One region of the Sphingomonas larreae genome, then DNA from elsewhere that is predicted to be linked to it. Evidence: predicted binding sites of a transcription regulator. Region 1 holds the regulator's gene; each other region holds the start of a gene.

Region 1 (5,567 bases):
TGATCCCGATCACCGCACCCGCAGGTGCGATCGACGTGTGCGGCACCGGCGGCGATGGGCAGCACACGCTCAACGTGTCGACGGCGGTAAGTCTGGTGGTCGCCGCCTGCGGCGTGCCGGTCGCCAAGCATGGCAATCGCGCGGCCTCGTCCAAGGCAGGTGCGGCCGATACGCTGGAGGCGCTCGGCCTCGACATGGAACGCGCCGGTGCACAGGCCGAGGCGACGCTTGCGGAGCTCGGCATCGGCTTCCTGTTCGCGGGGAACCATCATCCGGCGATGCGCCGCATCACCCCGATCCGGCGTCGCATCGGCCGTCGCACCATCTTCAACCTGATGGGGCCACTCGCCAATCCTGCGCATGTCACGCGCCAGCTCATCGGCATCGCGCGCCCCGATTACGCCCCGATCTACGCCGCCGCGCTGACCGAGCTGGGCAGCGAGGCGGCGCTGGTCGTCGCCGGCGAGGAAGGGCTGGACGAGATGTCGGGCGCCGGACCGACCGCTGTCGTGTCGATCGGCGCGGTGTCGCTGCCCGCGCGGGTCGTTCCCGAGGACGCGGGCGTCACGCGCCATCCGACCAGCGCGATCCGCGGCGGCGACCCGGCGTATAATGCGCTCGCGCTGCGCCGCCTGCTTGGCGGCGAGCACGGCCCCTATCGCGACGCGGTGCTGCTCAACGCGGCCGCTGCGCTGATGCTCGCCGGTCGCACCGCCACGCTCGCCGACGGTGCCGCGCGTGCCGCTGAGGCGCTCGACCGTGGCGACGCCAACGCGCTTCTAGACCGCTGGATCGCCTACGCATGACCATCCTCGCCGACATCTGCGCCACCAAACGCGATGAGGTGCGTGCCCGCCGCGCCGCCGTGAGCGATGCCCAGCTTCGCGAGCGCGCCGCGGCTCAGTCGGCGCCGCGCGGGTTCGTCGCCGCGCTTGAGCGGACCGTCATGGCGGGGCGCCACGCGCTCATCACCGAGATCAAGAAAGCGAGCCCGTCCAAAGGGTTGATCCGGCCGGACTTCGATCCGCCGGCGCATGCACGCGCTTATGCTGAGGCGGGCGCCGCCTGCCTTTCGGTGCTGACCGACGCGCCCTATTTCCAAGGGAGCGAAGACTATCTGATCGCCGCGCGCGCGGCCTGCGATCTCCCGGTGTTGCGCAAGGACTTCACCGTCGATCCGTGGCAGGCGCTCGAGGCGCGCAGCATCGGCGCCGACGCGATCCTGCTGATCGTCGCCGTGCTGGACGACTCACTGCTCGCCGAGTGCGAGGCCGCGGCGCTCGAACAGGGGCTCGACGTGCTGGTCGAGGTGCATGACGCCGCCGAGCTCGAGCGTGCGGCACGGCTGCGCTCGCGGCTGATCGGCGTCAACAACCGCGACCTGCGCACCTTCGAGGTCGATGTCCGCCGAACCGAGCAACTCGCCGCCCTCGCGCCAGCGGGGACGCTGCTGGTGGCGGAGAGCGGGCTCACCACCCGCGCCGACCTGGACTCGCTTGCAGCGCACGATGTGCATTGCTTCCTGATCGGTGAGGCGCTGATGCGGCAGCACGACGTCGCCGCGGCGACGCGCCTGCTGGTCGGCTGACGTGAGCGGGCTGACTCACCTCGACGACGCCGGCGCCGCGCATATGGTCGACGTCAGCGCCAAGCAGCCGACCCGTCGGGAGGCGGTGGCGACCGGCCGGATCACGATGAGCGACGCCGCGGTCACCGCGATCCGTGCCGGGGCGGTCGCCAAAGGCGACGTACTGGCGGTTGCACGCGTGGCGGGGATCATGGCGGCGAAGCGCACCAGCGACCTCGTGCCGCTTTGCCACCCGCTCCCGCTCAGCCGCGTCGCGCTCGACCTCGACCTCGACGCGACTGGGGTGATCGCCACCGCCACCGTGGCGACGGATGGCAAGACCGGGGTGGAAATGGAGGCTCTCACCGCGGTGTCGGTGGCGCTGCTGACCGTTTACGACATGGCCAAGGCGCTCGACAAACGGATGATGATCGACGGCGTCCGGCTGATCGAGAAGCGCGGCGGCCGCTCGGGCGATTGGCGCGCCTGATGGCCGGGTTGCTGCCGGTCGAGGAAGCGCAGGCGCGCGTGCTTGCTTTGGGCACGCCGGTCGAAAAGGTGGAGGTGCCGATCGGCGAGGCGCTCGGCCGTTGGGCCGCCGAGCCCGTGCGCGCGCGCCGCACCCAGCCCGCGCACGACGTCTCGGCGATGGACGGCTATGCATTGCGCTTCGCCGATCTAGGCGGGTCGCTGCACGTGATCGGCGAGAGCGCGGCGGGAGCGCCGTTCGCGGGGACGCTTGCTGAGGGCGAAGCGGTGCGGATCTTCACCGGCGCGGTGATGCCGGTGGGCAGCGACACGGTGCTGGTCCAGGAAGAGGCGCACCGCGACGGCGAGCGCGTGACGCTCCATGGTGAGGGCCCGGCACATCGCGGCCGCAACGTGCGCCCGCGCGGGCTCGACTTCGCCGAAGGCGACGAGCTGGTCGCGCGCGGCGAACGCTTCACCGCGGCGCGGCTCGCGGTGGCGGCGACCGGCGGCGTCGGTCGCGTGACGGTCGCGCGGGCGGTGCGCGTCGCGCTCGCGGCGACGGGCGACGAACTGGTGGAGCCGGGCACGCCGGGCGACGCCCTTCCCGAGTCCAACCGCCTGCTGCTGCGCGCCCTGCTCGCCGACATGGGGGTCGAGATCGTCGATCTGGGTATCCTGCCCGACCGGCTCGACCGGCTCACCGCCGCCTTCACCGCGGTCGACGCCGACGTGCTCGTCACGACGGGCGGCGCGTCGGTCGGCGACCATGATCTCGTCCGCCCCGCGCTTGCCGCGGCAGGGGTGACGCTCGACTTCTGGCGTATCGCGCTGCGGCCGGGCAAGCCGATGCTGGCGGGGCGCCGCGGTCGGCTCGCGATTGTGGGTCTGCCCGGCAACCCCGTGTCCGCGTTCGTCACCGCGCTCTTGTTCGTGCGCCCGCTCGTCGCCCACCTCGCCGGCGCGGCGCAGCCCTTCCCCGTCGCCACCAGCGCACTGCTCGGCGAGGACCTTCCGGTCAACGGCGAGCGCACGGACTATTTGCGCGCCGAGCTGCGCGACGGCCGCGTCTATGCCTCGACCATCCAGGATAGTTCGATGCTGCGCACGTTGGCACGTTCGACCTGCCTGATTGTGCGTGCGCCACAGGCTCCCGCGGCGCACGCCGGCGACTCGGCGGAAATCCTCACGATCGCTTGACGCACCTGCACATGTTCCATAAAGGTTCCTTATCCGTTCGCGATGGAGGAATGTGGACATGCTGACGCGCAAACAGCACGAGCTGATCTGCTTCATCGAGGATCGGCTCGCCGAGAGCGGCGTGTCGCCCTCGTTCGAGGAGATGAAGGACGCGCTCGAGCTGAAGAGCAAGTCGGGTGTCCACCGGCTGATCAGCGCGCTGGAAGAGCGCGGCTACCTGCGTCGCCTGCCCAATCGCGCCCGCGCGCTGGAGGTGCTCAAGGCGCCCGAGCGTGGAGAGCCGAAGCGCGCGGCAACGCCGTCGCGGCGTGCCCCTGCCGAGCCGGTGGCGCCTGCCAACGATATCGTCGAGATCCCACTGCACGGCCGGATCGCGGCGGGTGTTCCGATCGAGGCATTCGAGGGTGCGACCACCCTCCCCGTTCCCGCTGCGCTGCTCGGCAGCGGCGAGCATTTTGCGCTCGAGGTCGCCGGTGACTCGATGGTGGACGCCGCCATCCTGGACGGCGACTATGCGCTGATCCGCCGCCAGGAGGTGGCCCGCGACGGCGAGATCGTCGTCGCGCTGATCGACGAGAGCGAGGCGACGCTGAAATATTTCCGGCGCGAGGGGGCAATGATCCGGCTCGATCCGGCGAACCGCTCCTACGATCCGCAGCGTTATTCGCCAACCCAGGTGCGGGTGCAGGGAAAATTGGCGGGGATCCTTCGCCGCTACGATTGACGGAGTTCTCGTCGGCGGGCCTCGTGTAACGCCTTCGAACGGCTTCCGCGCGGCGCTCGGCGCGTCTGGAGAAGTTGACCGCGCGATCGCCGGAACAGGGCGCGTCAGGAGGTGGCGTCGACCTGCCCCGCCTGAACGTCATACGTCTTGCTACCGTGGCGGGACGGGTGCGGTGATCCAAGGGTGCGTGTCGCCGGGGGTGCGGACCGTCACCACCCGATCGTTCGCGAAGGTGACAGCCACGCCGCCGGTCCGTGCGAGCGCGTCGCGGTCGAGCGTCAGCCAGCGCGCGCGACACGCCCGCGGCACGCGGCGCTCGCTTACAACCACGTCGGCGCTGGCGCAGAGGGGCGCGAGGCGCGCGGTGGATACGTAATAGCCGCTGCGGGTCGCCAGCACGCGGCGCCAGCGAGGGCCGACCCGGCGCTGCCACCAGCACAGATCGCGATTGCAGCGGGCCTCCCGGGACTCGCTGAGCAATCCCGGCACGCCGTCGAGGCCGCCGTTCTGTGCCAGCACGTCGCGAACATAGCCGCCGCTGCGATCGCGCAGCAGCGCCAGGCCGCCGTCTGCCTGGCGTAGCGCGAGATGGCGCCCGTCGCCGGTGACGAGCAGGTCGGGCGGCGGGGTCGCGAGCGTCCAGGCGGCGCCGAGCAGCCATGGTGCCACGCCGAGATAGCGCCACCGCGTTCGCCATAAGGCGAGCCATATGCCTCCTGTCACCATCATCGCGAACGCGCCCAACGGCATCGCCGGGACCGCGCGAACCGCGCCCGGCAGCGCGGCGACCGTGTGCGCGATCCACAGCAGCGCCGCGATCGCGCGACCGGCCAGCCACCAGGCCGGTGCACCCAGCGCTACGGCATCAAGCAGCAGCGCGAGCGCGACCGCTGGCATGATCGCGAAGGTGGTCAGCGGGATCGCGACGATATTGGCGACCGCGCCATAGGCACCGGCCTGGTGAAAGTAAAAGATCGCGATCGGCATCAGCGCCAGTTCCACCACCGCGCCGGTCAGCAGCAGCGAGGTGCCCTCGCGCGCCAGCTTGCGCGGCCATGGCTCGTCGCGCGCCATCAGCAATGTGCGAATGCGCGGGTGCTCGTGCAGCGCGACGATCGACGCCACCGCCGCGAACGACAGCTGGAAGCTCGGTCCCACCACGGCCTCGGGCCAGGCGGCGAGCACCACCAGCGCACCCATCGCGACCAGCCGCAGCGTCAGCGCCTCGCGCCCCAGCGCGAGGGCGGCGAGAACCATCAGCGCGGCGACGCAGCTCCGGATCGTCGGCACCTGCGAGCCGGTCAGCCAGGTATAGCCGATCGCGGCGATCGCCCCCGCCCCCGCGGCGACGAGCGGCAGCCGGCCGGTGAGCGCGAGCCGACGCGACAAGGCCAGCAGCCGCAGGACCGCGGTCATCACGATCCCGACCGTGGCGGTGATATGGAGGCCGCTGACCGAGAGCAGATGGGCCAGTCCGGCACGACGCATCGCCAGCGAATCGGCGTCGTCGATCGCGCCCATGTCACCGGTGACCAGCGCCGCCGCGATCCCGCCCCCGCTGCCCGGCAGCGCGGTCGTGATATGCGTGGTAAGGCGATCGCGCACCCC
Region 2 (5,567 bases), on a different contig from region 1:
GGCAACGACGACCACACGATTAAGCCTTACGATCTCAGCGGTGCGGCGCCGTTGTCGCGGCTTTCTGGGCACGCGCCTGTCTCGCATAATGGTGGTGCGCGGTTGCGCAGCCAGCGGCGGCACCGAGCACCGCATGTCCCTTGCCGACGAAATGCCACGCCACCGCGCCAGCCGCTACGCCGCGGATACATCCCTTGGCAAAGGCGGGCGAGACGGTGGCAAGGAGGAGCGGGAGAGCGAGCAGAGTTACCAACCGCATGACAGCCTCCGAATAGTACGACCCAGTACATACGGGTGCGGCGCTCGCGCGTTGCGTTAAACTTCGGTCATCTTGGACGCGCCGGTTCTCGCAAGGAAGCAAGTACAGGAGGCAGAGAAACTGTGGCTGGCGCGAGCGCTACCGTGGGACGGGGCCGCACTCTTCTGCCGGCACTCGGCGCTCACCGCGCGAAAAGATGACGCGAAAGCGGCTCCCAGGGCCCGCCGCGATACCAATAGGCGCCGAGCCCCGCGATCGCCACGGGGCTTTCGACCAGCTCGCCGCGCAGCCGGTCCAGCAGCGCGCGGGCCTCAGCGGGCGTGACCTTGTTCTGCACCGTGACATGGGCGCGCCAGCCCGCCTGATCTTGCGGGGTGAGCAGTCCATGAAAGGTCTCTACCAGCCGTGCCCTGATCGCCTCCAGCGCCGCGCTCTCGATGCGATACGCCACGCCGCGCCCCAGCGAGATCACTCCCGCCAGTCGCGCCTGCGGCGCGGCGACGCCGCGGGTCTCGTGCTGCAGCTGCTGACGCAGCTCCGGCGCGCATGACGGCGGCAGATGATGGAACAGCGTCAGGTGCGCGGCGAGCTGATTGCGCTCGGGTGGAAAATAGGCCTGTCGCTGCGCGTCGAAAAATGCCTGGTCCGACGCACCGAACAGCGCCGTCACGATGACAGGCGCGGCCGTCGGGGCGGCAAGGTCGGTCAAATCTCGATCTGACTGCCGAGCTCGACCACGCGATTGGTCGGCAGCCGGAAAAATTCCATTGCGCTCTCCGCATTGCGCAACATCCAGCTGAACAGTTTCTCGCGCCAGATCGCCATTCCCGGCCGATCCGAAGCGAGCAAAGTCTGGCGGCTGAGGAAGAAGCTGGTGTCCATCATCCGGAACTCGGCGCCGCAACCGTCATAGGAGCGCAGATGCGCGGGCACGTCTGGCTCCTCCATGAAGCCATAGCGCAGCACCACACGGTGGAAGCCCTGCCCCAGATCCTCGTGGAGGAAGCGGTCGTCCTCGGGGAAATAGGGCATGTCGGTCACCCGTACCGTCAACAGGATCACGCGGTCGTGCAGAACACGATTGTGCTTGAGATTGTGCAGAAGCGCGTGCGGCACGCCTTCAGGGGTGGAGGTCATGAACACCGCCGTCCCGGGCACGCGCGTTGCCGAGGTCGCGGCCGAGTCGATGAAGATCTTGATCGGCATCGCCGCCTCGCGCATCCGCTCGAGCATCAGCTTGCGCCCTTGCGACCAAGTGGTGAGCAGCACGAAGACGATCACCGCGACCAGCAGCGGGAACCAGCCGCCATCGGGCACCTTGGTGAGGTTGGATGCGAAATACAGGCCATCGATCGACAGGAAGGTGATCTCGAACAGCGCGGTCGCCCAGATCGGCCAGTGCCAGACGCGCCGGATCAGCACGCCCACCATGCAGGTGGAGATGAACATCGTTCCCGTCACAGCGATGCCGTATGCCGCCGCGAGATTCGACGACTCGCCAAAGCCGAACACCAGCAGCAGCACCATGACCATCAGCGCCCAATTGGCGGCAGGAATGTAGATCTGCCCCGCCTCGGACGCGCTGGTATGGGTGATGCGGATCCGCGGCATCAGCCCAAGCTGTACCGCCTGTTGCACCACCGAATAGGCACCGGTGATCACCGCCTGGCTTGCGATCACGGTCGCCATCGTCGCGAGGATCACCAGCCACAGCCGCCAGCTCTCGGGTGCCATGAGGAAGAAGGGGTTCTCCGCCGCGGCGGGCTGCTCCAGCAGCAAGGCGCCCTGGCCGAGATAGTTGATCATCAGCGCAGGCAGGACGAAGCCGAGCCACGCATAGGAGATCGGCTTGCGCCCGAAATGCCCCATGTCAGCGTAAAGCGCTTCCGCTCCGGTCACCGCGAGCACCACCGAGCCGAGCGCGAGAAACGCAAGCTGGCCGTCGTTGGCGGCGAAGCGCACCGCGTACATCGGGTTGAGCGCATAGAAGATGTCGGGCCGAGCGATGATATGGATGCCGCCCATCACCGCCAGCACGATGAAATAGACCAGCATGATCGGCCCGAACAGCCGTCCGACCTTCTCCGTCCCGATCGACTGCATATAGAAGAGCGCGATGAGGATCGTCACCGCAATCGGCAGCACGAACGAATCGAACCCCTGCTCGACCGTCGCGAGCCCCTCCACCGCAGAGAGGACCGAGATCGCCGGAGTGATCATGCAATCGCCGAAGAACAAGGCGGTGGCGAGCACCCCGAGAATGACGAGGCTCGGTCCCCAGCGCTTCCCTGCCCCCGATCGCCGCTGGATCAGCGCAAGCAGCGCAAGGCTGCCGCCCTCCCCGTTATTGTCCGCGCGCAGGATGATCAGCACATATTTCAGCGTCACGATCAGCATGAGCGACCAGAACACCAGGCTGATCACACCAAAGATATGCAGCGGATCGACCGCGAGCGGATGGTGTCCGACGAACACCTCCTTCATCGCGTACAACGGGCTGGTGCCGATGTCGCCATACACCACGCCGATCGCGCCGAGCGCGAGGCGGGCAAGCCCGCCGTTCCCTTCGCGATGATGATGATGACCGGAGGTCTGCGCGCGGACCGCCGGGTCGTCGGTGTTCACGCTCATGCGTTCCCGACCGTGCTCAAGGCGTCGCCCGCGTGTCTACCCATGGTAGCGCCGCGCCTAGCACGCGCACCCGAGGTCGGCAACGCGGAACAGAGATCGAACGAAATGGTTGTCGCCACCGGAAGGATATGATGATGAGCGAAGACAATCCCAAGAGCCACCCGTTCTCGAACGCGGAGAAGGATCCGGATGATTGGACCACGGGCGATGAACCGATGACCGGCGCGCAGGCCAGCTACCTCAAAACGCTCAGCGAAGAGGCCGGCGAGGCGTTCGACGACGGGCTGAGCAAGGCGGACGCTTCGAAGCGGATCGACTCGCTGCAGGAGCAGACCGGGCGCGGCAAATCGGCGGACTGATCGCTCCGCCACCCCAGACCGTCGGGACGCCGCCGGCCACGCGACCGGATCAGCGACCCGACGGTCCGCCTGCGGCGATGAACTGATCGAGTACGATCAAACGGCGCACCAGCTCGCGCTGGTAATCCGTGCCCGTCGCGGACAAGCGGATCGCGCGTACCCAGCAGGCGCGTGCCTGCGGCAGTTGTCCCGCCTTCAGATAAGCCATACCGAGATAATAAGGCGGCGCCGGATGCTCGGGCGCGAGCCGCGCCGCCTGGCGGAACGCAAGCAGCGCCGGCGGGGACAGGCGATCACCCGCCTCGGCCGCCAGCGTGACACCGGCCCAGGTCCACAGGATGAAGCTTTGAGGAAGTTTGGAGAGGCCGCCGAGCACGACGCGCGCCGCCGCACCGCTGTTGCCGCTGCGGGTCATCGCATCTGCCGCGACGAGATAGGCGGTGTCGGTGGTATAGCGGCCGAGGAGACTATCCCGCAGCGCGATCTCCTCCGGTTCGATCGTGGCGCTGGTCATGCGCGGCCGCACCGGAGCCGCCGCAAGCGTCGGCGATCCCTGCCATGCGTAGCCCGCGCCGCCCAGACACAAAGCCGCGGCGAGCAGCGTCCAGAGTGCGCGCTCGGCGCGTAGGAGCGCGAGCGTGCCAAAGGCGAGTGCGGCCAGGATCAGCAGCACGACAAAGCCCATCAGCGCGGCTCCAGCGTGCGGGTCTCGTGCATCTTCCTCGCCATCTGCGGCGGCATGTATTTCTCGTCGTGCTTGGCCAGCAGATTGGTCGCGGTGAAGGAGGCGTCCGGGTTGAAATGTCCCTCCGCCACGACGCCCGAACCCTCGCGGAACAGGTCGGGCGCAATGCCGCTGAACCGCACCGGCGTGGTCGACTTGCCGTCGGTAACGGTGAAGCTGAGCGACACGCCGTCCTGCGCGCGCCGAAGCGAACCGCGCTCCACCATCCCGCCGAGCCGCACCGCTTTGTCCGGCGCGGGTGGCGCGCCGCGCACGTCGCTCGGTGCATAGAAGAAGGCGGCCTGGCTACGCAGGCCGGACAATGCCAGCAGCGCCGCCGCGGCGAGCGCGACCGCACCGAGTGCCACCAGCGTCATCCGCTGCGACTTGGGAGTCATCGCTCGTGCTTCCGCATCGCGCGATAGCTTAGCCAGCCGACCAGCGCACCCGCGCCGAGCACCAGCGTGTAGGCAGCGATCACGAAGGGCCAGGGGTTCACGCCAGCGCCCTCCGCCGCAACCGCGCCTCGGCCTTCGCTGCGGCGAGGATCGCGCGCATCCGCATCAGCACGATCGCGCCGAACAGGCAGGAGAAGCCCAGCAGCATGATCGGCAGCGGCCACAGCAGCGAACGATCGATCGTCGACGAGGTCAGCCCGATGCTCGGTCCCTGATGAAGCGTGTTCCACCAAACCACCGAGTAGCGGATGATCGGCAGCAGCACCGTGCCGGCAATGCCGTAGATTGCCGGGACGCGCCCGTCCCCGCCGCGCTCGCGGTCGGCGTTGGCGAGTGCGATAAAGCCGAGATAGACGAAGAACAGCAGCAGCATCGAGGTCAACCGCCCGTCCCACTGCCACCACGTCCCCCAGGTCGGCCGTCCCCAGATCGCGCCGGTCACGAGGCACAAGGCGGCGAAGGTCGCCCCCGGCACCGCGGCAGCGCGTGCGGCGACCTCGGCGAGCGGGTGACGCCAGACCAGAAAGGCGATGCTCGACAGCGCGATGGCGCTCCACCCGCCCATGCCGAGCCAGGCCGCAGGAACGTGGACGTACAGGATGCGAACCGTCTCGCCCTGGAGGTAATCAGGCGGCGTTTGCGTCAGTCCGGCCCAGCTGCCGAGCACGACGAGCGCCACCCCGACCCACCACAGCCAAGGCGTCAGCGGGCGAGCGATCCGCAGGAAGCGGGCCGGGTTGGCGAAGGCGTGGAGGGTCGGCAAAGCGGTGCGGTTCGATCTGATGAGGCGGCGAGAAGCGCGCTGTGGCTGAAGCTTAGCCGGTTCGTCGCGGCGAGGCGAGCGGTTCAGTCGCGCGACGACCGCGCGGTGGCCGGCGGCACCGCGGCGGGCGCGGCGACCTGCGCGGTGGTCACGGGCGGCCCCTTCGCAATGACCGCGGCCAGCTCGGTCGCCTGCGTGCACTGGCCCTGGCATAAGGTGCGGACCCGCGCGAGATTCTGTTTCGCGCGCTCGACCGCGCCCTTCATCACCATCGCCTCGCCTTGTCCGGCCAGCGCAGCGATGTCGTTGGGCTCGAGCAGCAGCGCCTCGCGATACAAGCGGATCGCCTTGCCCGGCAGCTGCCGAGCCTCCG
Region 3 (5,567 bases), on a different contig from region 1:
GTTCTTGCTGCATTGCAGCGCGATCGGCTAGGAGCGGCGCGATGAATGCTCAGACGATGAACAAGCCAAGCGCGGTGCCCGATACCGTTCCGATCGTCTTCGAAGCGATCGTCAAGCAGCAAGCGGTCGCCGCGACCTACAATCGCGGGGAGGTGACGCTCGCGCCGCACGTCCTTTATACCAAGCACGGCGAGATCTATCTCGACGCGCTCACGATCGAGCGCGACGGCCAGCCGCCCAAGGAAGCCAAGATCGGCGCGTTCAAGCTGTCCGGCCTGTCCGGACTGCGGATCACGCCGCGCCGCTTCAAGCCCAGCGAGCTGTTCGTGCCCGGCGAAGAGAAATATCAGGGCGTGACGCTGCTGGCCGTGGAAGTCTGACCGGTTTGCCGGTTGATCGCTACGCTTCCTACGGCTTCAAGCGCCGGCGCGAGAGTGACGCGCGGCGCTGGAGCCGGTGGGCGCTCGCGCTATTCTATATGCTGGGCGGCATTGCCCATTTCGTCTTCACCGAGGCGATGGCGGCGATCGTGCCGCCCGCGATCCCGCTGCCGGTTGCGGTCGTGGCGGTCACCGGCGTGATCGAGCTCTCCGGGGCGGCGATGCTGCTGCCCCGCGCCACGCGCCGCTCCGCGGGCTGGTTGCTCGCCGGCTATGCGCTGTGCGTGTGGCCCGCCAACATCTACCACGCCATGCTCGATCTCGGCAGCGGCACCGGCCTGCCGATCTGGTACCACGCCCCGCGGCTGCTGCTCCAGCCCGCGATCATGTGGTGGGCGCTATGGGCAAGCGGCGCGGTGCAGCTGCGCGAGTAAGTGCACGTGGCGGGCGACGGCTCAACCGACCATATCCGCTATCCCGCGAGCGCCTTCGCCAACTCGTCCTTGCTCATCGTCGAGCGGCCGGGGATGTCGCGCTTCTTCGCCTCGGCGTAAAGGTCGGCCTTGGAGCGGTGATCGCGGTAAGGTCGGGTTTTCTCCGCCACGTCCTCGGGCTGCGCGGAGAATTGCTTGCCCTTCCTCGTGTCGGCCCGCTTTTTCGCGCTGGTGCGGCGATACTCATCGTTGGACAGCGCCGCGCGCGCCTCCTTGGGCAGGTAGCGCTCGCCGGTGTCGCCGCTCTTCTTGCCGGACTTCGTGCCCCAGTCCTCCTGGCTCCATTGGTGGAGCGAGTTGTCCGCGTCCTTGCCGCCGGCATAACCGCCGCCGCGCTTCTTATACTCGGCCACCGCCATCTGCGCCTTGCGCGCGGACCATTGCCCTTTCTTCCCGCCCTTCGCACCGGCGGTGATCTCGTCCTTCACCTTCTCCCACAGGTCGGGATCGGTCTTCTCGGCGGTTTCGGACATGGCGCACCTCCGCCGCGGACAACCCGGGGGCGGCGCGAAAGTCTCAGCTCGCGCTGACGAAACTGTCCATCACGCGCTTGCGTCCGGCCTGTTCGAAGTCGATCTCGAGCTTGTTGCCCTCGATCTCGGCGATCGTGCCATAGCCGAACTTCTGGTGGAACACGCGCTGGCCCAGGGCGAGGTCGCCCCGCCCCTTGTTGCCGATGCTCACCGCCGAGGCGCGGCTCTCGACCACGCGGACGGGCTCGCGCGAGAAGGTGCGGCTGGTCCATTCGCCGCCCGGCTTGTTCCCGCCCTGCGCGCCGAGAGTGCCCGCGGCGCGCTGCCAGCCGGGGCCGCGCCCGGCGCCGCGCGCGACGTCGGCGAAGGGGTCGGCGTGCTCGCTCCAATTGGCGCGCCACAGGCTCTCGCCGCCCGACATGCTCGTCTCGCTCTCGACATGCGCGTCGGGCAGCTCGGCGACGAAGCGCGACGGCAGCGAGCTGGTCCACTGGCCGTAGATGCGGCGATTGGCGGCGTGGAGGATGGTCGCGCGGCGACGCGCGCGCGTGATCGCGACATAAGCGAGGCGGCGCTCCTCCTCGAGGCTGCGCGTGCCGCCCTCGTCGAGCGCGCGCTGCGACGGAAACAGCCCTTCTTCCCAGCCGGCCAGGAACACGGTGTCGAACTCGAGGCCCTTGGCGGCGTGGATCGTCATGATCGTCACCTTGGGATCCTCGCGCGTCGCCTCATTGTCCATGACGAGGCTGACATGCTCTAGGAAGGCGCCGAGCGTTTCATATTCCTCCATCGCGCGCACCAGCTCGGTGAGATTCTCCAGCCGCCCCGCCGCTTCGGCCGACTTCTCCGCCTGCCACATCGCGGTATAGCCGCTCTCGTCGAGGATCTGGCGCGCCAGCTCGGCGTGCGGCAGGTCGTTGGCCATGTCGCGCCAGCGCGCAATATCGCCGACGAAGCGGCCGAGTGCCTTGCGCGCCTGCGGAGTGAGCTCGTCGCTATCGAGGATGCGCGCGGCCGCGATCGAGAGCGGCAGCCGCTCGGCGCGCGCGAGCTGGTGGAGCTTGGCGATCGCCTTGTCGCCAAGCCCGCGCTTGGGCGTGTTGACGATCCGCTCGAAGGCGAGGTCGTCGGCGGGCTGGTGGACGGTGCGCAGATAGGCGAGCGCGTCGCGGATCTCGGCGCGCTCGTAGAAGCGGAAGCCGCCGACGATGCGATAGGGCAGGCCGATTGCGATGAAGCGGTCCTCGAACTCGCGCGTCTGGTGCTGCGCGCGCACGAGGATGGCGACATGGTCGAGGCTGGTGCCGTCGCGCCGTGCCGCCTCAATCTCCTCGCCGACGCGGCGTGCTTCCTCGGGCCCGTCCCACACGCCGAGGACGCGCACCTTCTCGCCCGCGTCGAGCTCGGTCCAGAGCTCCTTGCCGAGACGCCCGCCGTTGTTGGCGATCACACCCGAGGCGGCGGCGAGGATATGCGGGGTGGAGCGGTAGTTCTGCTCGAGCCTGATCACCTTGGCGCCGGGGAAATCCTTCTCGAATTTGAGGATGTTCTCCACCTGGGCGCCGCGCCACGAGTAGATCGACTGGTCGTCGTCGCCGACGCAGCAGATGTTGCGGCGCTCCTGCGCGAGCAGCCGCAGCCAGAGATACTGGACCGAGTTGGTGTCCTGATATTCGTCCACCATGATGTAGCGGAAGCGCTGCTGATACTGCTCCAGCACCGAGCGCTCGCGCTTGAGGATCGTCAGCACGTGGAGCAGCAAATCGCCGAAATCGCACGCGTTTACCGCGCGCAGCCGGTCCTGGTACTGCTGATAGAGCTCGCCGCCGCGCCCGTTGCCGTAGCGCTCGCTCTCGCCCGCGTCGATTTCTGAGGGGGTGAGACCCTTGTTCTTCCACTCGTCGATCAGCCCGGCGAGGCTGCGCGCGGGAAAGCGCTTCTCGTCGAGGTCGGCCGCGACGATCAGCTGCTTGAGCAGGCGCAGCTGATCGTCGGTGTCGAGGATCGTGAAATTGCTCTGCAGCCCGACCAGCTCGGCGTGGCGGCGCAGCATCTTCGCGCCGATCGCGTGGAACGTGCCGAGCCACGGCATGCCTTCCACCGCATCGCCGACGAGGCGCCCGACCCGCTCGCGCATCTCGCGCGCGGCCTTGTTGGTGAAGGTGACGCTCAGGATCTCGGACGGGTAGGCCTTGCGCGTCCATAGCAGGTGCGCCAGCCGGGCGGTGAGCGCCGCAGTCTTGCCCGTACCAGCGCCGGCGAGGACGAGCACCGGCCCGTCGGTAGTAAGCACCGCGTCGCGCTGCGGCGGGTTGAGCCCGGCGAGATAGGGCGGGTCCTGGAGCAGGTTAGAGGCGTTCGTCACCCTCGAACAGGTAGAGAACGTCCCGCCCGCGGGCAAGCGCAACGGTTGCCAGCACATCCTGCCCATGAGAACATACCGGCAACATAAGTGAGTCGAGGAGGGCTGAGATGACGCAGTTAGGGACGAAGTCGAACACCGGGATCGCCGGCGGCTGCCACTGCGGTGCGATCCGCTACGAGGCGAGCGGAGTGCCCGAGCATCACGCGCTATGCCATTGCACCGATTGCCGCGGCTGGTCGGGGGCGCCATTGGTCGGATGGATCGCGTTTCGAGAAGATCAGGTGACCGTCACGGGTGAGCCGGCGACCTATCGCTCGTCCGAGCACGGCGAGCGGCAGTTCTGCCCGCTCTGCGGCACCGGGCTGTTCTACCGAAATGCAGTGGCGCTGCCGGGGATCGTCGACATCCAGTCCGGTACGCTCGACGACCCTGCGGCGCAGGCGCCCGGTGCGCAGATCATGGTCAAAGAGCGATTGCCCTGGACGGGCGACATCGCCGCGCTGCCCGCCTTCGCGACCTATCCCGGCATGGACTGAGTCGCGTCGGTCCCGACGCGGCAAGATGCCGAGTCAACACGGGTTATTGTCCCAGGACGGATCGGCGTGGGTTCACGGGTCGTCAGGGGGAGTGTGGCGCCAGCAACTTGCGTCATCAAAGTGTCACCGTTCGGGACGATGGCGAGCACACCATGGCAACCAACGTCCTCGCGGCGCGTGATCCGTCGTCGCCTGTCGCCTCGCGCCGGTTCGACGCCCCGCTCCACCCGGGCGCGCGGCTCATGTTCGCGGCATTCGCGGTGGTGGGGCTGCTGTACGCCGGCATCAGCATCGTCATCGACACCCAGCAGGTGGGCGAGCAGCTCGCGCTCGGCGTGTTCCTGTTCCTCGGCCTGGCACTGTTGATCGCGCTGGGGTTCGAGTTCGTCAACGGCTTCCACGACACCGCCAATGCGGTGGCGACGGTGATCTATACCAATTCGATGCCGGCCAATCTCGCGGTGATGTGGTCGGGGTTCTTCAACTTCCTCGGTGTGCTGCTGTCATCGGGCGCGGTCGCCTATTCGATCATCACGCTGCTGCCGGTCGACCTGATTCTCAACGTCGGTTCGGGGGCGGGCTTCGCGATGATCTTCGCGCTGCTGCTCGCGGCGGTGATCTGGAATCTCGCCACCTGGTATGTCGGCCTGCCTAACAGTTCGAGCCACACGTTGATCGGTTCGGTGCTCGGCGTCGGGCTCGCCAATCAGCTGCTCACCTCGGGCGCTGGCGGCACCGCGGGAGTCGACTGGAGCCAGGCGGTCAAGGTGCTTACCGGCCTGTGGATGGCGCCGCTGATCGGCTTTTCCGCCGCGGCGCTGCTGCTGCTGGTGCTGCGCTTCGTCGCGCGCTCGCCGCGGCTGTTGCAGGCGCCCGAGAACGACGCGCCGCCGCCGCGCGGCATCCGCGCGCTGCTGATCTTCACCTGCACTGCGGTGTCGTTCAGCCACGGCTCGAACGACGGTCAGAAGGGCATGGGGCTGATCATGCTGATCCTGATCGGCTGCGCGCCGACCGCTTACGCGCTCAATCGCACCCTGCCGGCGAGCGAGACCCCGGCGTTCGTCCGCAGCGCCGCGGGCGCCACCGCCACGCTGGAGCGTCATGGCGCGGCGCACGTGCCGCTCGAGCGCGCGCGCCCGCTGCTGAAGGACGCACTCGAGCGGCGTCAGATCGTATCGCCGCAGGTCTATGGCGCGGTGGTGGCGGTGTCGCGCGATCTGTCGCGGCGCGTCGCGGACTATGGTGCGCTCAGCAACGTGCCCGCCCAGGCTGCGCCCAACGTGCGCAACGACATGTATCTCGTGCTCGACGCCACG
Region 4 (5,567 bases), on a different contig from region 1:
GCGACGCCGGCGCGGCCGACGTCGATGCAGCCCAGCATCGATCCGTCGCGCAGCAGGAGGTTGTCGAGCGAATAGTCGCCGTGGGTCACCACCGGCTCGGCAGCGAAGGGGGTCAAAGACTCCAGCTCCGCCCATATCTGCTCGGCGCTCCACCCGCGACGCGCGTCGTCAAAGTCGTCCTCTTCGACCAACCCGGCGTCAATCCGCTCGCGCGCCCTACGCAGGCGGTGATGATGATCGGCGGCGAAGGGACAGTCCGCGAGCGGTACCGCGTGCAGCCGGCGGAGGAAATCGGCAAGCGCGTCGACCACGACGCCGCGTTGTTCCGAATCCGCCTTGAGCAGCTGATAGGCGGTCTCGCCGCCCAGCGCGCGCGTGACGAGCCAAGCCGCGTCGGTGTCGCGGGTGAAGTGGGTCAGGACTGGCACTGGGACGCGCGGCGCCAGCCAGATCAACCGCGCCATCTCGTCGGTGATCTCATCCGCCACCGAGCCGACGCCGTGCTTCAGGTACAAGTCCGGAGCGCCCGCCGCGCCGCGAAGATGGTAAACCGCCCCGCCCGACTCGCCGACGGTATCGCGTGCCCAGCGGTACCCCGCGAGCGCCTCGGCGAGCGCGGGCGGCAGCAGCGCGGGCATGCAAGGTGTCTCACGCTCCATCGGCGCGGCTATTCCGCCGCATCCTCCAGCGCGCCCACGACCGGGGCCTTCTCTTCCGCCAGCGTCGCCTCCGACACCGCCAGCTTGGTCAGCGGCCGCGCCGCCTGCTCGCCTACCGGCAGCGGGTCGAGGGTCTTGTTGCCGGTGTCGACGTTGAGCGCCTCGAAGCGCCGCGCGCTGGTCAGCACCTGGCTCTCCAGGCTTCCCACGAAGCTGTTGTAGGCGCCCATGGCGGTGTCGAGATTCTTGCCCAACCGCGCCACGTGCGTGCCCATCGTCGTCAGCCGCGCGTACAATTCCTTGCCGAGCGCGCCGATCTCCTGCGCCTCGCGCGCCAGTTTCTCCTGCCGCCACACCGCCGAGACGGTGCGCGCGATCGCGATCAGATTGGTCGGCGTCGCGAGCAGCACGCGGCGATCGAACGCGAAGTCCCACAAGGTCGGGTCGTGCTCCAGCGCGGCGGAGAGGAAATGCTCGCCGGGCACGAACATCACGACATATTCGGGCGCATCCGCAAACTGCGTCCAATAGGCCTTGGCGCCGAGCGCGCTGACGTGCGCGCGCATCGACTGGGCGTGCGCGGCCAGACCGAGCTGACGCTCCGCCTCGTCCACCGCGCCGAACGCGTCCTGATAGGCGTTGAGCGACACCTTCGCGTCGACGATCAACGACTTGCCACCGGGCACGCGGACGATCGCATCGGGGCGCAGCCGCCCGCCGTCGTCCGTGGTGACGCTGACCTCCATCCGAAAGTCGGTGTGTTCGGCGAGCCCGCACGACTCGAGCACGTTGCGCAGCTGCTGCTCGCCCCAGCGCCCGCGCGCCTTGGGCGCGTTGCGCAGCGCGTTGACCAATTTGGCCGCCTCGCCCGAGACTCGCTCCTGCCCGGCGCGCATCGCCTCGATCTGGCCGTGCAGCTGGCCGAACGCGTCGCGTCGCTCCGCCTCGATCTTGGCGACGCCCTCCTCATAGCGCTGGAGCCGATCGTTGACCGGCTGGAGCAGCGCCTTGAGCCCCTGCCCCGCCTGCTCCTCGGATTGCCGTAGCCGCGCCTCGGCGCGCTCGAGGAAGGCCTTCTGCGCGTCGGTGAGCGCGGTCTGCGCGGCGTCGCGGAAGCGCGCGCTGAGCTCGTCCGCGGCCAGCTTGAGGTCGGCGATGCGCTGCTCGGCGGCGCGCCCCTCGGCGGTGAGCCGCGCCACCTCGAGCCGCGCCGCCTCGCGCTCGTCGCGCGCCTGGGCGAGCTCGGCGCGGAGCGGTTCGGCGGCGCGGGCGCGCTCCTCCGCGCCGGCGAGATCGGCGATGGCGCGGCGGAACAGCTCAGCCTGCGCGTCGCGCTCGGCGCGGATCCGCTCGGCCGCGGCGCGGGTCAGCAGCCAACCGGCGAGCACGCCAAGCGCAAGCGCGATCAGCGCGACGGGAAGGAGATCGGTCATGACCGGGAACATAGATCGAACGGGGGCGCGGTCGCAAGCGCGGGGTGCGGGAGCGCGAGATGGGTCGGAGGCGTGCTCCTGCGAACGCGGGTGTCCAGCGGCGACGCCGACACTGGCGGCCCCGGGTTCCTGCGTCCGCAGGAACACGGACGCGGGCGGCGCTATCCTCACCTACCCACCGCCGTCATCCTGAACTCGTTTCAGGATGACGCTCGTGGCTGGGTGAGACGACGACCCGGCTACCCTCCGCTCACCCGCCGCGGCGGAGTTTGTCCAGCTTCTTCAGCAACATCCCACGCTTCAGCCGCGAGATATGGTCGATAAACAGCACGCCGTTGAGATGGTCGATCTCATGCTGCATGCAGGTCGACATCAACCCGTCGAACTCCGCCTCGTGGCGCTCGCCCGCGGTGTCGAGCCAGGTCACGCGGCAGCGCTCGGGCCGGGTCACCTCGGCATATTGCTCGGGGATCGACAGGCAGCCCTCGTTGTAGCTCGACTGCTCCTCGCTCACCCAGCTGATCTCGGGGTTGATGAAGGCCTGGGGAGCGCGCGCGGCCTCGGGCGGCTCGCCCTCCTCCAGTTCGCGCTCCTGCAGGTCGATGACGACGATGCGCTGCAGAATGCCGACCTGGATCGCGGCGAGCCCGATGCCGTGCGCGTCGTACATCGTGTCGAACATGTCGGCAACGATGCCGCGCACCTCGTCGTTCACCTCGGCGACGGGCGCGCAGGTCTCGCGCAGCCGCGCGTCGGGTACCTCTACGATCGGAAGAATGGCCATGCGCGCGAGCTAGGGGCGCGCCGGAGAAGCGTCAAGCGAGCGCGCTTACGCCACCGGCCGCCGTGCGCGCAGCGCCTGCGCCAGCGTGCCCTCGTCGAGATAGTCGAGCTCGCCGCCGACCGGCAGGCCGTGCGCCAGCTGGGTCAGCCGCACCGGGAAGCGCTCCAGCCGCTCGGCGAGATAATGTGCGGTGGTCTGGCCCTCCAGCGTGGCGTTCATCGCCAGCACTACCTCGTCCACCCCGCCCGCCGCGACGCGCGCGAGCAGCGGCTCGATCGCGAGGTCCTCCGGCCGCACCCCCTCCAGCGCGGAGAGCCGCCCGCCGAGCACGTGGAAACGCCCCGGAAACAGCCGCGACCGTTCCAGCGCCCAGAGATCGGCGACGTCCTCGACGACGCAGAGCGAGCGGTCGTCGCGGCGCGGGTCGGCGCAGATCGCGCACGGGTCGGTGGTGTCGACGTTGCCGCAGCTCGAACAGGTCGACAGCCGCTCCTCCACCGCCACCAATGCCGAGCGCAGCGGCGCAAGCGCGCCCTCACGCTTCTTGACGAGGTGGAGCACCGCGCGGCGCGCCGAGCGCGGGCCGAAACCGGGGAGCCGCGCCAGCGCGTTGGTCAGCGCCTCGATCTCGGGGGAAGCCATGCGGAACAGATAGGGGGTTGCGTCGCGCCGCGCCAGCGTGTCGAGAGCTGGCGCCATGCGGATCATCTTCATGGGAACCCCCGACTTCGCGGTGCCGACGCTCGACGCCTTGGTGGACGCCGAGCACGACGTCGCCGCGGTGTACAGTCAGCCACCGCGCCCGGGCGGGCGACGCGGGCGCGAGCTGGTCGCCTCACCGGTGCAGCGCCGCGCCGAGGCGCTCGGGCTGGCGGTACGGACGCCGGTGACGCTGCGCGACGCCACGGCACAGGCGGCCTTCGCATCGCTGGGCGCGGACGTGGCGGTGGTCGCAGCCTATGGCCTGATCCTGCCGCGCGCGGTGCTCGACGCCCCGCGGCTCGGATGCCTCAACGTCCATGGCTCGCTGCTGCCGCGCTGGCGTGGCGCGGCGCCGATCCAGCGTGCGATCCTTGCCGGCGACGCCGAGACGGGCGTCGGCATCATGCAGATGGAGGCGGGGCTCGACACCGGGCCGGTGCGGCTCGAGGATCGCACCGCGTGCGCGGGGAAAAGCGCGGGCGCGCTGACCGCCGAGTTGGCCGCGATGGGCGCGCGCCTGATGGTGAAGGTGCTCGCCGACCCGGACGCCTATCCCCCGATGCCGCAGCCCGAGGAGGGCGTCACCTACGCCGCCAAGATCAGCAAGGAGGAGGCACGCATCGACTTCGCCGCGCCCGCCGCGCAGGTCGAGCGCCAGATACTCGCCTTCGACCCCGCGCCCGGCGCCTTCTTCGAGCACGCCGGCGAGCGTATCAAGATCCGCGCCGCCCGTGCCGAGCATGGCGACGGGACACCCGCTGAGGTGCTCGACGACGCGCTGCTGGTGGCGTGCGGCACCGGTGCGATCCGGCTGCTCCGCGTCCAGCGCGCCGGGCGCGGCGAAATGGACGCGCGCGAGCTGCTGCGCGGCTTCGCGCTGCCGCCCGGCACGATCCTGTGACGGACGTGATGCTGCGGCCGAGGACGAGGCCGTGACCCGGTTTTCGCTGACGGTCGAATTCGACGGGCGGCCGTTCATGGGATGGCAGCGCCAGGCGCACGGACCGAGCGTGCAGCAGGCGATCGAGGAAGCGGCGTACGCGGTCACCGGCGAGACCGTGACGGTTCACGCCGCGGGCCGCACCGACGCCGGCGTCCACGCCACCGCGATGCGCGCGCACCTCGACGTCGCCAAGCCGATCACCGCCTTCCGGCTCGGCGAGGCGCTCAACGCGCGGCTCCGTCCCGCACCGGTGGCGATCACCTCGTGCGCGCCGGTAGCGGACGACTGGCACGCCCGCTTCTCCTGCCTCGGGCGCGCTTACACCTACCGGATCGTCAACCGCCGCGCCCCGCTGACGCTCGCGCGCGGGCTGGCATGGCAGGTGGCGCAGCCGCTCGATGCTGAGGCGATGCACGTCGCGGCGCAGCACCTGGTCGGCCAGCATGATTTCACCACCTTCCGCTCGACGCACTGCCAGTCGGCAAGCCCGGTCAAGACGCTCGGCTCGATCGCAGTGACGCGTGACGGCGAGCGGATCGCGGTGGATGTCGCCGCGCGCTCGTTCCTCCACCACCAGGTGCGCTCGATGGTCGGCTGTCTCGCGTTGGTCGGCCTCGGGCGCTGGAGCGCGGACGATCTCCGCGACGCGCTGCGCGCCGCCGACCGCGCGCGGCTCGGGCTCAACGCGCCGCCGGACGGTCTGTACTTCGTCGCGGCGCGCTACCCGGAGGTGTGAGACCGAGGTTGAGACCGACGCATCTCGGCACAACATACTTGCGCGAATGGCCTCTGCCGCGACATAGGCGTGCGCGCTATGACCCAGACCTTCGACAAATCCCGCCTGCCGAGCCGCCACGTGTCGGTCGGTCCCGAACGTGCGCCGCATCGCAGCTATTATTATGCGATGGGGCTCAGCGAGGAAGAGATTGCGCGACCGTTCGTCGCGCTCGCCTCGGCCGGTAACGACAGCGCGCCCTGCAACACGACTCTCGATGCGCAGGCCGATGCCGCGCGCCGCGGTGTCGAGCAGGGTGGCGGCATGCCCC

Evidence for each region. Region 1 encodes LexA, which represses DNA repair genes until DNA is damaged. Its sites were predicted from a motif close to GTTCCNCNCTTGTTCT; they were not measured.
Region 2: a site for LexA is predicted at 2,977-2,992, ahead of ACMGDM_RS13575 (DUF3072 domain-containing protein). Genes of this name have one in related genera too.
Region 3: a site for LexA is predicted at 3,716-3,731, ahead of ACMGDM_RS14040 (ATP-dependent helicase). Genes of this name have one in related genera too.
Region 4: a site for LexA is predicted at 2,098-2,113, ahead of ACMGDM_RS14145 (DNA recombination protein RmuC). Genes of this name have one in related genera too.

What each region holds. Positions count from the first base shown of each region.
Region 1 covers NZ_JBLFFI010000002.1:585,532-591,098, reverse strand. The annotation lists gene trpD (anthranilate phosphoribosyltransferase) at 1-806, shown strand, start outside; gene trpC (indole-3-glycerol phosphate synthase TrpC) at 803-1,588, shown strand; gene moaC (cyclic pyranopterin monophosphate synthase MoaC) at 1,590-2,057, shown strand; gene ACMGDM_RS11025 (molybdopterin molybdotransferase MoeA) at 2,057-3,235, shown strand; gene lexA (transcriptional repressor LexA) at 3,294-3,959, shown strand; gene ACMGDM_RS11015 (ComEC/Rec2 family competence protein) at 4,110-5,567, opposite strand, start outside.
Region 2 covers NZ_JBLFFI010000003.1:426,979-432,545, forward strand. The annotation lists gene ACMGDM_RS13560 (hypothetical protein) at 35-259, opposite strand; gene ACMGDM_RS13565 (2'-5' RNA ligase family protein) at 441-929, opposite strand; gene ACMGDM_RS13570 (potassium transporter Kup) at 965-2,884, opposite strand; gene ACMGDM_RS13575 (DUF3072 domain-containing protein) at 3,022-3,249, shown strand; gene ACMGDM_RS13580 (tetratricopeptide repeat protein) at 3,299-3,934, opposite strand; gene ccmE (cytochrome c maturation protein CcmE) at 3,934-4,371, opposite strand; gene ccmC (heme ABC transporter permease CcmC) at 4,469-5,194, opposite strand; gene ACMGDM_RS13595 (tetratricopeptide repeat protein) at 5,278-5,567, opposite strand, start outside.
Region 3 covers NZ_JBLFFI010000003.1:524,629-530,195, reverse strand. The annotation lists gene ACMGDM_RS14055 (WYL domain-containing protein) at 42-380, shown strand; gene ACMGDM_RS14050 (DoxX family protein) at 386-814, shown strand; gene ACMGDM_RS14045 (DUF5872 domain-containing protein) at 853-1,347, opposite strand; gene ACMGDM_RS14040 (ATP-dependent helicase) at 1,391-3,712, opposite strand; gene ACMGDM_RS14035 (GFA family protein) at 3,820-4,248, shown strand; gene ACMGDM_RS14030 (inorganic phosphate transporter) at 4,401-5,567, shown strand, end outside.
Region 4 covers NZ_JBLFFI010000003.1:547,024-552,590, forward strand. The annotation lists gene ACMGDM_RS14140 (APH(3')-I family aminoglycoside O-phosphotransferase) at 1-659, opposite strand, end outside; gene ACMGDM_RS14145 (DNA recombination protein RmuC) at 668-2,092, opposite strand; gene def (peptide deformylase) at 2,343-2,876, opposite strand; gene recR (recombination mediator RecR) at 2,922-3,518, opposite strand; gene fmt (methionyl-tRNA formyltransferase) at 3,574-4,479, shown strand; gene truA (tRNA pseudouridine(38-40) synthase TruA) at 4,511-5,257, shown strand; gene ilvD (dihydroxy-acid dehydratase) at 5,336-5,567, shown strand, end outside.